Regions from separate parts of the Kitasatospora sp. NPDC048545 genome, predicted to be linked through region 1. Evidence: riboswitches for the same ligand, from Rfam matches in the RefSeq annotation. Region 1 holds a riboswitch; the other holds the start of a gene.
The links. A riboswitch is a leader RNA that binds a small molecule or an ion and turns the genes downstream of it on or off. The one in region 1 is predicted to bind cobalamin.
Positions count from the first base shown of each region.

Region 2: another riboswitch for cobalamin. It lies ahead of AB0D10_RS14910 (cobalamin biosynthesis protein); the one in region 1 lies ahead of AB0D10_RS29100 (HoxN/HupN/NixA family nickel/cobalt transporter).

Region 1 is NZ_JBEZIQ010000035.1:87,560-94,920, forward strand. It holds gene AB0D10_RS29075 (aminopeptidase P family protein) at 1-4, opposite strand, end outside; gene rpmF (50S ribosomal protein L32) at 142-315, opposite strand; partial or broken gene AB0D10_RS29085 (GTP-binding protein) at 432-782, opposite strand; partial or broken gene rpmB (50S ribosomal protein L28) at 818-955, opposite strand; gene rpmG (50S ribosomal protein L33) at 1,072-1,236, shown strand; gene AB0D10_RS29100 (HoxN/HupN/NixA family nickel/cobalt transporter) at 1,417-2,532, opposite strand; cobalamin riboswitch at 2,564-2,778, opposite strand; gene AB0D10_RS29105 (metalloregulator ArsR/SmtB family transcription factor) at 2,861-3,244, shown strand; gene AB0D10_RS29110 (hypothetical protein) at 3,300-4,991, shown strand; gene AB0D10_RS29115 (AAA family ATPase) at 5,149-7,140, opposite strand; gene AB0D10_RS29120 (DNA-formamidopyrimidine glycosylase family protein) at 7,226-7,361, opposite strand, start outside.
Region 2 is NZ_JBEZIQ010000013.1:25,379-32,739, reverse strand. It holds gene cobO (cob(I)yrinic acid a,c-diamide adenosyltransferase) at 1-188, opposite strand, end outside; gene AB0D10_RS14920 (putative cobaltochelatase) at 192-2,312, opposite strand; gene AB0D10_RS14915 (cobyric acid synthase) at 2,359-3,873, opposite strand; gene AB0D10_RS14910 (cobalamin biosynthesis protein) at 3,870-4,883, opposite strand; cobalamin riboswitch at 5,096-5,230, opposite strand; gene AB0D10_RS14905 (XRE family transcriptional regulator) at 5,426-6,109, shown strand; gene AB0D10_RS14900 (prolyl oligopeptidase family serine peptidase) at 6,302-7,361, shown strand, end outside.

The sequences.
Region 1 (7,361 bases):
CCATGCGTCGAGCCTACGAACCCCCGGCCCGAACCGCCCGCCGAGCACCCCCGACGGAACCCCCGGAGCCCCCGATGCGCCCCCGTACCACCACCGGCTTCCCGCCACCCGGCACGGCCGGGCCGCCACGGGCCGCCGCCGCTACGCCTCCCCCGGGTCGCTCAGCCCCCGACGGTAGGCCGGGACCAGGCTCTGCGGCACGAGCAGCTCGCGGCCGTCGATCGTGACCGGGACCGGCTTCGGGGGCGCCGCCCTCCACCGGGCGCGACGGTGCCGGGTCTTGCTGCGGGAGGTCCTGTGCTTGGGCACGGCCATCGGAAGCTCCTGGTCCTTGTGGTCGACGTCCTCGATGCCGGCCGCGTCCAGGGGGTCGGGCCGCTCCTTCGGCGGGGCTGTTCGTTTGCGCATGATGCCGGGGCTCCTTCAGTGGAGGGGGCGAGCAGGCCCCGGAAGGCGTCGGGCAGGGTCTTCCAGCCGGCCTCACCGGCGATGAGTTCGACGTCGGTGAGCAGGCAGGAGTCGAGCAGGGCGGTGATCCCGTCGACGTCCAGCCCCTCCGCGGTGAAGCAGAGCTGCTGGACCCGGTCGCCGTGCAGCGGGTGCCAGTCGAGGGCGGCCGCCGCCCGCCGGGCGGGCGGGTAGAACTCCCAGGCCGCGTCGGACAGGGTGGCGAGCCAGGGCCCGCACTCCTCGACGGCGAGGTTGGCCCCGGCCGCGTCCCAGGCCAGCATCAGGTCCGGGCGGTTGGCCGGCCAGAAGCGGCCGCGACTGCGCTGCGCCGCCGGGACGAGCTGGTGCAGCGCCTCGTGGAACCGCCGTACCGGCCCTCACCGGGCAGCCAGTAGCGCTTGCGCTGGACGTTGGGGTCGAAGCGGCGGCGGGTGCGGCGGTGCGAGTGCGAGATCGCGTTGCCGAAGCCGGGTCGGCGGCCGGTGAGTTGGCAGTGGGCGGACATGGGTGCTCCCTGGCGTCCGGGAATGATCGGGACGGCGCAAACGCTGCACCGGATGAAAATGACTTCCATTTCGGTGTACGGTCTCGACCGAGCACCCCGGACCCAGGAGGACACCCGTGGCCCGCAGCGAACTGCGCCCCGTCATCAAGCTCCGCTCCACCGCCGACACCGGCTTCACGTACGTGACCCGCAAGAACCGCCGCAACGATCCGGACCGGATGGTCCTGCGCAAGTACGACCCGGTCTCGGGCCGGCACGTCGACTTCCGCGAGGAGCGCTGACCCCGTACGCACGAACGGCGCCTCCCCGAGTGGGGAGGCGCCGTTCGGCACCGCGTCGTTCGGCACCGCACTGGTGGAGACCGCGCCGTTTGACACCGCACTGTCGGACACCGTCGCGAGGGCGGGGCCGGCCCGGGACCGGTGCGGTCCCGCCCGGCCCGGCGCGGTGGGCCCCTCGGCTCACTGCTCCTGCGGCGTCCAGCGCTTCTCGACCTTGGCGAGCTTCCAGTACCCGATCGCCACCGCCCAGACCAGCACGAACAGCCCCGCGATCGCGTAGCCGACGTTGTCCAGCGAGATCTCCGCGATCCAGCTGCTCACCGGGTCGGTCAGGTCGAACTTCTCGTGCAGCACGCCGACCAGCTCGATGGTGCCGATGATGAAGGCCACCGCGATCGACAGCCCCGTGATGGTCAGGTTGTAGTACACCTTCCGCACCGGGTTGGAGAAGGCCCACTGGTACGCGAAGTTCATGAACGTCCCGTCCAGGGTGTCGAACAGGCTCATCCCGGCCGCGAACAGTAGCGGCAGGCAGACGATCGCGTACCAGGGCAGCCCGGCGGCAGCGCCCGAACCCGCCATCACCATCAGGGTGACCTCGGTGGCGGTGTCGAAGCCCAGGCCCAGCACCATGCCGACCGGGAACATCTGCCCGGGGCGGGTGATCGAACGGGTCGCCCGGTTCAGCACCCGGGCCATGAAGCCGCGGGAGTCGAGGTGCGCCTCCAGCTCCGCCTCGTCGTACTGCCCGGCCCGCATCGCGCGGAACACCTTGACGATGCCGAGCAGCGCCGCCAGGTTGAGCGCGCCGATCAGGTAGAGGAACACCCCGGAGGTGGTCGTCCCGACCACGCCGAGCCACTTGTGCGTGGTCGACTCGTCGTCCATCAGCGTGTTCGCCAGCTGGGCGCCGCCCGCCACCAGGGCGGCCATGATGACCACCATCGAGGAGTGCCCCAGCGCGAACCAGAATCCCACCGAGACCGGCCGCTTGCCGTCCGCCATCAGCTTGCGGGTGGTGTTGTCGATCACCGCGATGTGGTCGGCGTCGAACGCGTGCCGCATCCCGAGGGTGTACGCGGTGATGCCCAGGCCCACCCCGAAGACCTGGGTGCCGACCGCGTACCGCTCGGGCGCCACCAGGAACACGAGCGTCCCGAAAGCCACCACGTGCATGGCCAGGATCACCCCCATCAACCCGGCCGTACGGACGGTGTCCTCGCGCTTCCACCGGAAGGCGGGCAACACGGACGGCGCCGCTTTCGCGTCCGCCGCGGCGGTTTCGGGCAGGGTCATCTCAGGATCACGCTCCAACACCTCGTGGAATCACTTCGTGAAGTGCCGTGGCCGGTCTCCTGGCTTACGGGACATCCGGGTCCGCCTTCCCGAGTGCGCGAGGCACCCAGTGGCTTCGTGGACACGGACCGAATTCCGTCGAGGACGAAGGAACTCACCCGATCACAGTGGCGAGGGCCGCTCCGGACTGGGACCCCTGAGGGTCCGTCACCGGTCTTCCCGAGCACCACGGCGGGCTACACCGTAGGGGTCGCGCCCCGACCCATGCAAGGCTGCGCACCTGCGCAGGTGTCCAGGATCACAGGCCCCCGCCTGCAAGAATGTCCGCATGCATCTCGTACCGGCCGACCGCGCGGGCCACCGCACCATCGACGGGCACCGGGTCTGCGAGGCCATCGCCGCGATCGGCGACACCGCGCACGTCCGGTCCTGGGCCGAGCGCTTCTCCCTGCTCGCCGACCCCGGACGGCTCGCCCTGCTGCTCGCCCTGCACCGGGCCGGCCCGCTCGCCGTCACCGACCTCGCGGTCGCCACCGGCATGCGCGACCCCGCCGTCTCCCAGGCCCTGCGGCTGCTCCGTATGGCCGGCGTCGTCACCGGCGACAAGGACGGCCGCGTGGTGCGCTACCGGCTCGTGGACGAGGACATGCGCCCCCTCCTCGACGAATGCGCCGCCGGCGAGCACCACGAGCCCACCGCCGCCGCGGGCTGACCGACACTCGGGGAACAGCCGTCGGGCCGGACCACCGGATGAGTACGATCATGGTGTGCCGTCCCACCCCCACGCCTGGCCCGCCGACCGCTGGAACACCCGACCGGTCAGGGCGCGCGTGCTGGCGGTCGCCCGCACCCTCACCTCCGCCACCCGCGTCCTCGACGTCCTCACCCTGCTCAACCCGGACGGCATCGCCCGGTACTTCACCGTCAACCCCGGCTCCGCCTTCGCCGACCGCGCCCTGGACGACTACCTGCACGGCCTGCACGGCTTCACCGTGCTCGACTGGCAGGACGCCCTCCGGCACCACTTCGACCTCGCCGTCGCCTGCGCCGTCCACTCCTCCATGCACCACCTGGACGCCCGGCTCGTCGTCCTCCCGCACGGCGCCGGCTACAACCGCCTGGTGACCGAGTCCACCGGCGACACGACCAGCTCCGCAGGCCTCTCACGCAACGAACTCACCCACGGCGGGGAGGTGTTCGTGGACGTCCTCGGCCTCTCCCACCCCGAACAGCTGGACCGCCTGCGGACCTCCTGCCCCGAGGCGCTGGACGTCGCCCGGGTCGTCGGCGACCCGTGCCTCGACCGGATGCTGCGCAGCCTGCGCTCACGGGACGCCTACCGGGCCGCGCTCGGCGCCGTCGACGGCCGACGGCTCGTCGTCGTCAACTCCACCTGGAGCGAGCACTCGTTATTCGGCCGTCGCCCCGACCTGCCCCAGCGGCTGGTCCGCCGGCTGCCCGCCGACGAGTACACGGTCGCCGTCGTCCTGCACCCCAACATCTGGAGCCGGCACGACCCCGAGGCGCTGCTCGACACCGCCCGCCGGATGGGCCTGCGGCTGATCCCGCCGCACCAGGGCTGGCAGGCCGCGCTGGTCGCCGCCGACTGCCTGATCGGCGACCACGGCTCGGTCTCCGTCTACGGCGCCGCACTGGAACGGCCCACCGTGCTCGTCGCCACCGGCGCCGCCGAACTCGACCCGCGCTCCCCCGGCTACGCATTCGGCCAGACCGCCCCCGTGCTCGACCCCGACGGCGACCTCGCCGCCCAACTCGCCCAGGCCCTGCGGGAGCAGGACCCGGACACCCTGCGCCCGCTCACCGACCGCTCGCTGAGCCGGCGCGGCCGGTCCGCCGAGCTGCTGCGCCCCCTGCTCTACTCCTTCCTGGAGCACCTGGACGAACCCGGGGACGAACCGCTCCTGCCGCCCTACCCCAAGCCCGTCCCGCACCCCGGCACCACCGACGGACCCACCGCGTACGACGTCGAGGGCGGGAGCGAGGGCACCGAGGTCAGTCTGCGGCGCTACCCCGTCGACCCGGCCGACCACACCCCGCGCGGCTTCCACGCGCTCACCGACGAACACCCGGGAGACGCCCTGCGCTACACCGCGGAGGTGCTGGCCCGCACCGAGGTCCACGCCGAACTCCCCGCTCCCCGCTGGCTCGCCGACTCGGCCGCGGAACTCCCCGGCCTCGCCGTCGCGGTGGCCGCCCTCGGCCCGGCCCGGCACCTGGTCCGGCTGCGCAGCGGTCTGCTGCTGGAGGCCCGCGCCGAACCGGACTGGGGCGGCCCCGACCCGGGCATCGACCCGCTGCTGCTCGGCTCCGCCGTGGCCTGCTGGCTCGCCGACGGCGGCGACCCGGCCGAACTCCCCCGGCAGGGACTCACCGTCCGCACCGGTGAGCACCGCACCCGGCTCTCGTTCAGCACCGGGCCCCAGGGCCCGCCTCTCTAGGGTCCGTCCGCACACTCCCGTCGTCACACTCCCGTCGTCCGCCCGGAGGGCGGGCCGGGCGGCGTTGGGGTGCGTGCATCGCAAGCCGGAGGACGGGGGTACCTCCTGACCGAAGGCCGGGGGAGCGTCGCCCGCAGACGCGGTATGAGGACGGACCCTAGAGCAGACCCGCCAGTTCCCGCAGCCGGGCCCGGCTGCGCCCGGCCAACTCGGCATCGCCCAGCTCCTCCGCCAGGGCCACCAACAGGGTGTGCGCCTGCGCCTCCTTCACGTACTGGCTCCGCTCCCCGGCCCGCCGGGCGCAGTCACCGGCGTGCACGACGGCGAGGTCCGGTCGCCCCAGCGCGCGGTGGGCCCGGGCGCGGACCAGCGGCAGTTTCATCAGCATGTCGTGGTCGTCGGTGTCCGCGGCCCGCGCGCCGGCGCGGTCCAGGACGTCCAGCGCCTCCGGGGCGCGGCCGTCGGCGATCAGCGCCTGTGCCAGGTTGTAGCTCTGGACGATCTCACCGTGGTCGTCGCCCCGGTTCTCCGCCAGGGCCAGCGTGAACCGCTCCACCGCGTCGCCGGGGCGGCCGTCGGCCAGGCACAGCAGGCCGTCCGTCTCGTGCAGCACGCCCACCACGCGGCGGTCCGCCACCAGCGGCAGCTGCTCCGCGGCCAGCGCCAACTGCTCGGCGGCGAGCCGGTACTCCTTGCGCTCGAAGTGGGCGCGGGCGAGCTGGTTGCGCATCCGGACCACGGCGGCCGGCTGGTTGTCCCACTGGGCCGACTCGACGCCGAGCCGGTGGGTGGCGATCCAGTCCTCGTAGAGCTTGCGGCCGTGGTACAGCGGCCAGAGCGACTCGCAGAGCCGCCACACCTCGCCGTGCCACCGCTGCCGGGCGGCCTCCTCCACCACGGCGCGCAGGTTGGCCCGTTCGGCGTGCAGCCACTCCAGGGCGGCCGCGCCGGAGGCGAACCCGGGCAGCTCCTCGCCGTTCTCCTCCTGCAGTCGCAACCTGGCCCCCATCGCGTGGTCGGCCAGTGCGGCCCGGCCCCGGTAGTAGGCCACCACCCGGGCGAGGAGTTCCGTCCGGCCGGGCAGCTCCCGGGTACGGCCGTAGGCGTGCAGCCGCACCACGTCGTGGGCGCGGAAGCGCGTCTCGACGTCGTCGTCCATCACCTCGTCGAGCAGGTGGACGGCGCGCAGTTCCTGCAGCGCCGCCCCGGCCCGCTCGACGCCCGCCGCACCCGCCGACTCGGCCGACACGAAGGGGCCGGGGTGCACGCCGATCAGCCGGTAGAGCGCCCGGCCGTGCGGCGACAACCGCTCGTGGACCAGGTCGTAGGTCGGGCCGAGGTCGTTCTCCTCGTCGTCCAGCATGGCCAACCTGCCCTCCCGGTCGTGCAGTTCGGCCACCACCCGGCCGACCGGCAGGTGGTCGCGGTCCAGCAGCTGGCTGCCGACGGCGTTCAGCGCCAGCGGCAGCCCGCCGCACAGCTCGACCAGCGCCGCCAACTCCCCGTCGGTGCCCCGCCCGGAACCCAGCCAGGCCCGGACCAGATCGGCACCGGCCGTCGCGCTCAGCGGACCGAGCTGTCGCACCTCGGCGCCGTCGGTGCGCAGCGCGGGCAGCCGCCGCCGGCTCGCGACCACCACCAGTCCGGTCGAGGGGAGCAGGGCGCGCACCTCGGCGGCGTGCTCGACGTTGTCCAGGAAGAACAGGCACCGGCGCTCGGCGGTGACCGTGCGGAACATCGTGAATCGCTCCGCCTCCACCGCCGGGGGCTCCGTCCCGAGGGCGCGCAGGAAGCCGGCCAGCAGCGAGGGGAGGTCCACCCCGCCCTGGTGCCGGTAGGCCAGGAGGTCCGCGTAGAGGTCCCCGCCCGGGAAGCGCGCCCGGTGCTCCTCGGCGAACTTGGCGATCAGTTCGGTCTTCCCGACCCCGCCGAGCCCGGTGAACACCACGATCCCCAGCCCGCCGGCCTCGACCCGGCCCGACGCCGCGGTCAGCGCGGCGAGTTCCGGCTCCCGGTTGACGAAGGGCCCGTGCGGGGGCCGGACCTGACGAGGCCTCGGCGGCGGTTCGGCCTGGTGGAGGTGCACCGAGCCGATGGTGTCGGCCTGCACCACGTGGCCACCCACCGTTCCTGACACGGTGTTGGTCACCCGCCGATGCTCCATCTGCCCGCTCCCTCCGGCCGGTCGGCCCCAGCCTACGGGCTGGGCTCCGGCCCGGAGGGCGGATCGGGTCTCAGGCCGCCTGGCAGGTCGGGCACCAGAAGAGGTTGCGCGCGGCGTGCTCCTCGGTCCGCACGTCCGTGCCGCAGACGTGGCAGGGCATCGCCGCCCGCCGGTAGACGTACACCTCGCCGCCGTGGTCGTCCACG
Region 2 (7,361 bases), on a different contig from region 1:
TTGGCGGACTTCACGAACTGGAACACCCCGACCGGCCAGCCCTGGTTCCAGGCCCGCAGGGCCATGCCGAACGCGGCGGTGGACTTGCCCTTGCCGGGGCCGGTGTGCACGGCGGTGATCGGCAGCGTGCGGCGCTGGCGGGTGGTCAGGCCGTCGTCGGGAACGCTCTCGGGGACGCCCTTGGGCATGGGTCAGGCCGCCTTTCGCAGGGTGGTCGCGCGGGTGGCGCGGACGGTCGCGGGGCGGTTGTCCCCGCGGTTCTCGCGGACGAGCGAGGCCACGCCCTCGGCGCGCAGTTCGTCCAGGCTGACGGCGGTGCCGCCGAGCTGCCCGGCCAGGGTGCGGGCCAGGCCGAGCCGGACCGGGCCGGACTCGCAGTCCAGCACCACGCTCGCCGTGCCCTGCGCCGCGAACAGGGCGGCCGCGCGGTGCGAGCGGGCGAGCGCGTCGCGCCCGCCGGTGGCCCGGCCGTCGGTCACCACGACCAGCAGCGGGCGGCGGTTCGGGTCGCGCAGCCGTTCGACCCGCAGTACCTCGTGGGCGCGCAGCAGCCCTTCGGCCAATGGGGTCCGGCCGCCGGTGGGCAGGGACTCCAGCCGGGCCGCGCCGACCTCCACGGAGGAGGTGGGGGGCAGTGCCAGCTCGGCGCCGGCGCCGCGGAAGGTGATCATGCCGATCTTGTCGCGGCGCTGGTAGGCGTCCATCAGCAGCGACAGCACGGCGCCCTTGACGGCGGTCATCCGCTGCCGTGCGGCCATCGACCCCGAGGCGTCGACCACGAACAGCACCAGGTTGGACTCCCGTCCCTGGCGGACCTGTTCGCGGAAGTCGTCCTTCTTCAGTACCAGTGCCCGGCCGCTGCGCCCGCGCGCCACCTGGTGCGGTGCGGCGGCCTGCAGGGTCGCGGTCAGGTGCAGCCGGCCGAGCGCGCCCTGCGGGCGGCGGGCCCGGACGGTGTGCCCGCCGGTGGTCTCGGCGGGGGATCGGCGGCCCTGGGCGCCGTGGCCGGTGCCGCGGACGGTGAACAGCTTGGTCCGGTACGGGTCGCCGGCCGCGACGGGCGTCGACTCCCGCGCGGGGGAGGGGTGTTGGGCCGGTACGGGCTGCTGTGGCCGGTCGTTCCCGTCCGTCGAGGACGCTTCCGGCGCGTCCGACGCCTCGGGGGCGCTGCCGTCGGACGGCTCGGGAGCCCCGCCGCCGTCCGGTCCGCCGCCGTCCGGGCCGCCCTCGGGGCCCGGGCCGTCGTCCGGTCCGCCATCCGGGCCCGGGCCGTCGTCCTCGGGCTCCGGGTCGTCCGCCTGGGAGTGTTCCTCCAGGGTCCGGTCCAACTGTTCCTCGTCCAGTCCCGGCGCGTCGAAGGGGTTGCGACGGCGCCGGTGCGGCAGCGCGAGCCGGGCGGCCTGGCGGACGTCCTCCTCCAGGACCTCGGTGCGACCGTCCCAGGCGGCGAGCGCGACGGCCGTGCGGGCCATCACGATGTCCGCGCGCAGGCCGTCCACCTCGAACGCGGCGCACACGGCGGTGATCTGACGCAGCGCCACATCGGTCAGCGCGACCTCGGGCAGCAGCTCCCGTGCGGCGGTGATGCGTTCGGCGAGCGCCGTCTCCTCCTCGGCGAACCGCGCGGCGAACCCGGCCGGGTCCGCGTCGTAGGCGAGGCGGCGCCGGACCACGTCGGCGCGCTCGGCCGGGTCGCGGGTGGCGGCGATCTCGACGGTCAGGCCGAACCGGTCGAGCAGCTGCGGCCGCAGCTCGCCCTCCTCCGGGTTCATCGTGCCGACCAGCAGGAACCGGGCCGCGTGCCGCACCGACACGCCCTCGCGCTCGACGTACGAACGGCCCATCGCGGCGGCGTCCAGCAGCAGGTCCACCACGTGGTCCTGGAGGAGGTTCACCTCGTCGATGTAGAGCACGCCGCGGTGCGCCTTGGCGAGCAGCCCGGGCTCGTACGCCTTGACGCCCTCGGCCAGCGCGCGCTCCAGGTCGAGCGAGCCGACGATCCGGTCCTCGGCCACCCCGACCGGCAACTCGACCAGCTGGGCGAGCCGTTCGTGACTGCCGGCGTCCGCGTGCGGCCCGTCCGGGCACTGCGGGTCGGGCGCGGACGGGTCGCAGGCGAAGCGGCAGCCGGTCACGGCGGCGATGGACGGCAGCAGGCCGGCCAGCGCGCGCACCATGGTCGACTTCGCGGTGCCCTTCTCACCGCGCACCAGCACGCCGCCCACGGCGGGGGAGACCGCGTTCAGCAGCAGCCCGAGCCGCAGGTCGGCCATGCCGACGATCGCGGTGAACGGATAGCGGACGTCACTCATGCCGTACCCCACTCCTGTCGTGCCCGGTTCTGCGGTCGTACCCGGCTCATGCGTCACTCCCAGGTGCCCCGGGCGCCAGGAACGGCAGCGATCCGGCCGCCGGTACCCCGCCCTCGATCAGCTTCCACAGCGCGTCGGTGTCCGCGTGTTCCTCGATCAGGTCGCCCAGCCGGTCCAGCCGGGCCTCGCGCGCCGCGGCGAAGGAGGTGTCCGGTGCCGGAACGAACGCCCGACCCGCCAACGCGGCGACCTCGCGCAGGAGTTCGCGGCGGAAGCCGTCGTTCTCCAGCGCGCCGTGCCAGGTCGTGCCCCAGACCGAGCCCACCCGGCAGCCGTCCAGGAAGGCGACGCCCCCCTCGACCGCGACCACGCCGTGGTGGATCTCGTAGCCTTCGACCCGGTGCCCGTACGCCTCGCCGACCGGCCGCGCCAGCACCTTCTCGACGCCGAACCGCACGTGCGTCGGCAGCAGGCCGAGCCCGTCGACGGCACCCGCCTTGGACTCCACCTCGTCGACGATCCCGCGCGCCAGCATCTGGTAGCCGCCGCACACCCCGAGGACGGGCAGTCCGGCCGCCGCCCGCGCCTTCAGCGCCGGCTCCAGGCCGCGCTCGCGCAGCCAGGCGAGGTCCGCCACGGTGGCCCGGGTGCCGGGCAGCACCACCAGATCGGCGTCGGCCAGTTCCTCCGGCCTGGTCGCCCAGCGGACCAGCACGCCCGGCTCCTGCGCCAGCGCGTCCAGGTCGGTGAAGTTGGACAGCCGGGGGAAGCGCACCACGGCGACCCGCAGCACGTCCGCGCCGAGCGGGCCGCGCCCGTCCACCCGGTCCACCACCGTCGACAGGTCCAGCGAGTCCTCGGCGTCCAGCCACAGGCCGGGCAGCATCGGCAGGGTGCCCAGCACCGGACGGCCGGTCAGCTCGTGCAGCATCTCCAGCCCGGGTGCCAGCAGCCGCGCGTCGCCGCGGAACTTGTTGACGAACCAGCCGGCCACGTGCCGCTGGTCCTCCGCCGACAGCAGCGCCAGTGTCCCGTACATCGCCGCGAACACGCCGCCCCGGTCGATGTCCCCGACCACCACCACGGGCAGCCCGGCGGCCGTCGCCAGGCCCATGTTGGCGATGTCGCGGTCGCGCAGGTTGATCTCGGCAGGCGAACCGGCGCCTTCGCAGACCACCACCTCGTAGCGGCGGCGCAGATCGGCGAGGCACTCCAGGGCGCGTTCCAGCAGGACGGGCTTGCGCTCGCGGTAGTCCAGCGCGCCGACCTCGGCGACCGGCCGGCCCAGCAGCACCACCTGGCTGCGGCCGTCCGCGCCGGGCTTCAGCAGCACCGGGTTCATCGCCGCCTCCGGCTCCACCCGGGCGGCCTGCGCCTGCATCGCCTGGGCGCGGCCGATCTCGGCACCGTCGGCGGTGACGAAGGAGTTCAGCGACATGTTCTGCGCCTTGAACGGCGCGACCCGCACGCCCTGGCGGGCCAGCCAGCGGCAGATGCCGGCCGTCACCACGCTCTTGCCCGCGTCCGAGGTCGTCCCCGCGACCAGCAGCGCGTTCGTCATGCCCTTCCCCTCTTCCCCAGGAGCGCGCGCAGCAGGATGTGCCCCGCGACCGTCGTACCCAGCGCCAGCGCGCCCACCCGCCGCGAGAGCGCGCAGGCCCGCTCGATGTCGTCCACCGTCACCGGGCGCAGCTCCGCGCCCAGCACCGGCCGGTGCTCCACCCTCCCCCGGCCTTCGGCCGGGGAGACCCCCATGCGGTACTGCAGCGTGCCGCCCAGCCGGACGCCCACCGCGCCGGCGAACGCCGACTCGGCCTGGCCCGCGTTCGGGCTCGGGTGCGCGGAGCCGTCGCGGCGCCAGACCTGCCAGGCCGTCCGGGGCTGCGGGGCGGCGGCCACCGTCAGCAGCGCGGTCAGCCGGGCGCCCGGCCAGCCGGCCACGTCGTCCAGCCGGGCCGAGGCCCAGCCGAACCGGGCGTGCCGCGGCGAGCGGTGGCCCACCATGGCGTCCAGGGTGTTCACCGCCCGGAAGGCCAGCAGCCCGGGCGTGCCTGCGAGGGCGCCCCAGGTCAGCGCGTTCACCACCGCGTCGGCGGTGTTCTCGGCCACCGACTCGACCACCGCGCGGGCGATCTGCTGCTCGTCGAGCGCGCTCGGGTCCCGTCCGCACAGGTGCGGCAGCCGTTCCCGTGCGGCCCGCAGGTCGCCGGCCTTCAGCGAGCGGCCGATGGCGCGGGCCTCCCGGGTCAGCGAGGTGCCGCCGAGCACCGTCCAGGTGGCGGCCGCCGCGAGGGCCGCCCGGCCCGTCGGGCGCCGGCCCACCGTACGGTCCAGGGCGAGCGCGCCCGCCGCGACCGCGCCCACGCACAGCGCCGTGTATCCAACCCCGGCGGCCCGGTCGTCGCGCCACAGGCGCCGCTCCAGCCGGGTCGCGGCACTGCCGAACACGGCCACCGGGTGGCCCCGGCGCGGGTCGCCGTAGCGGGCGTCGGCGGCGTAGCCCGCGACGGCGCCCAGGGCGAACAGGGCGGCGCGGGCGAGCGGACGGCCGGTCAGGGGGCGGCGGGTCATCGGCTGCACGTCGGAAGGCCGGGTATCGGAAGAGCGCGCGCGGCGAGGCCGGTCGCGTGAACGCCCTGCGCCGGAAGGCCGGTCGCGTGAAGGCCGTGCGCCGGAAGGCCGTGCCCGGGACGGCAGCTCGGAGTGCGGCGGGGCGGGGCAGCCTGCATCGCGTGCGTGTCCTCACTCAGGGTCCGCGCCCTGGATCGACGTAGCGGGGGCGAGAGTCTCCTGGCTTCCGGGTCGGACGCACCCCCGGGGCCTTCCAGCGGCTTCTGACGGCCCGCCGTGGCGATGATTCCGAGCGTGCTCCCCGGTGACAGTGGCGGGACCGCGCCGGACTCGCACCGGCTTCCTCTCCATGCCTCCGATTGGCCCCAGGATCCCATCACGCGGCCGAACCGGGAGTCAACCGAGGTCACGGAGGGGTTGGTCACACGGGACACCGGCTGACAGCCTGTGGGATCGCCCAGCGCGTCGGGCCCCCGGGACCGGTCGCTTCGTGCGTTCGGGTGCTGGGGCCGCGCCCTGGTCCGCCCCTACCGTTCGGTGGCATGCGTCGCAGAAAGCCCCCCGCGGCCCCGCCCCCGGTGCCGTTCTCGCCCTCGGCCGCCCGCGCCCACCGGGCCGGCCTCGGCCTGACCCCCGAGCAGGTCGCCGAGGGCATGGCCGCGCACGGCGTCCGGCTGCTGCCCGCCCACGTCCTCGCCTGGGAGAGCGGCGAGCTGCGTCCCGGTGAGGGCGAGTTCATCGCCCTCGCCCGCGCCCTGTGGTGCCGGGCCGCCCAGCTGATGGACGGCCGCCCGGTCCGGCTGCGGGACCACCGGCTGGCCCGCGAACTCGGCCAGGCCGTCGTCGCGGACCGCACCGGCACCACCCTCGACGCCTACCGGGAGGCCGAACTGACCGGTCACTGGGACGGCGACGAGGAGCAGACCCGGTCCCTCGCCGAGGTCCTCGGCCTGGGCCTGCCCGACCTCGTCCGGGCCACCGGCCGCGAGGAGGCCCTCGACCACCTGCTCCGCCAGTGCGTCACCGGCCGCTGGCAGCCCCACCTGCGCGCCCTCGCCCGCATCGTCCCGGCTCCCGCCGAGACCCTGGCCGACGCCGTCGAGGCCCTCCACCAGGAGCACCACGTCCCCTCCCACTGGGGCGCCGGCACCCGCCCCGCGCCGCCCCCCGCCATCGACACCCTCACGTCCCGCTTCTGGCGCCTCCTCGACGTCGACGCGCTCTGACTTCCGGCCTCTCTGGGAGCCCCGGCCCCTCTGGAACCCCCTGACCCGCTGACTCCCCGCCCCGCTCCGGCCCGTGCCCGAGTGACCCGGACGGCCCAGCCCGGTGGCCGGGCGGGCGGGGCCCCGGTGGACTGGTGTACGAGCACCGTCCGGCCCGAGAGCAACAGCGAGAGCAACAGAGCGGGGAACGATATGCGCTGGGGAACCGCCGCCGTCGTGGCGGCCGCCGCCGTCGGAGCCGGCGCTGCCGTGCTGGTGGTCGGCCGCCGGGCCTCCGAGCGGATGGTCCGCCCGGTGACCACCGTTCAGGAGTCCGGGCCGGTCCTCGTCCGGAGCCTCGGCACCGGGCGGATCACCTTCACCGGCAGCCCCGAGAGCCGGCAGCCCGGCCGGTGGGCCGTGGAGTGGGGCGACGACGGGCACGCGGTGGTCGAGGAGGTCCTGCACAGCGACGGGGCGGGCGTCACCCGGCGGCTGGTCCGCGCGGACCGGGGCACCCTCGTCCCCGGCACCGAGGTCCGCTTCACGCCCCGCGTCCACCTCGGCGACCCGATGCGGGCCCTCGGCCTCGCCTACACGGAGACCACCGCGGACGGCGAGCTCGGCCCGCTCCCCGCCTGGCACCTCGACGGCAAGCGCGGCACCTGGGTGATCCTGGTGCACGGCCCGGAGGTAGACCGCCAGCAGACCCTGCCGGTGCTGCCCGTCCTGGACCGCCTCGGGCTGCCCGCCCTCGCCGTCACCTGCCGCGGCGACGTCGGCGCGCCCGCCTCGCCGGACGGGTACAGCCACTTCGGCGAGACCGAGTGGCGCGACGTCGAGGCGGCGGTACGGCTGGCGCTCGACAGCGGCGCGGGCCGGGTGATCCTCTTCGGCTGGTCCGTCGGCGCGACGATGGTCCTGCAGACCGCGGCCCGTTCGGCCTGGGCGCACGCCATCAGCGGCCTGATCCTCGACTCGCCGGTGCTCGACCTGTCGGCGACCGCCCGCCGGGACGCCGAGCGCCTGGGCTTCCGGGGCGCCGCCGCCGGGCTCGGGGCCCTCGCCGCCGAGGGCCGCACCGGCGTCGACCTCGCCGACTTCTCCCGCATCGCGGATGGCGCCGACCTGCGCGTCCCCACGCTCGTCCTGCACAGCCCCGCCGACCGGGTGTCCCCGTTCCGCAGCGCCGAACGCCTCGCCGCCGCCCGCCCGGACGTGGTCGGCCTCCAGCCCTTCCCCGGCGCCGACCACGGCACCCTCTGGAACTCCG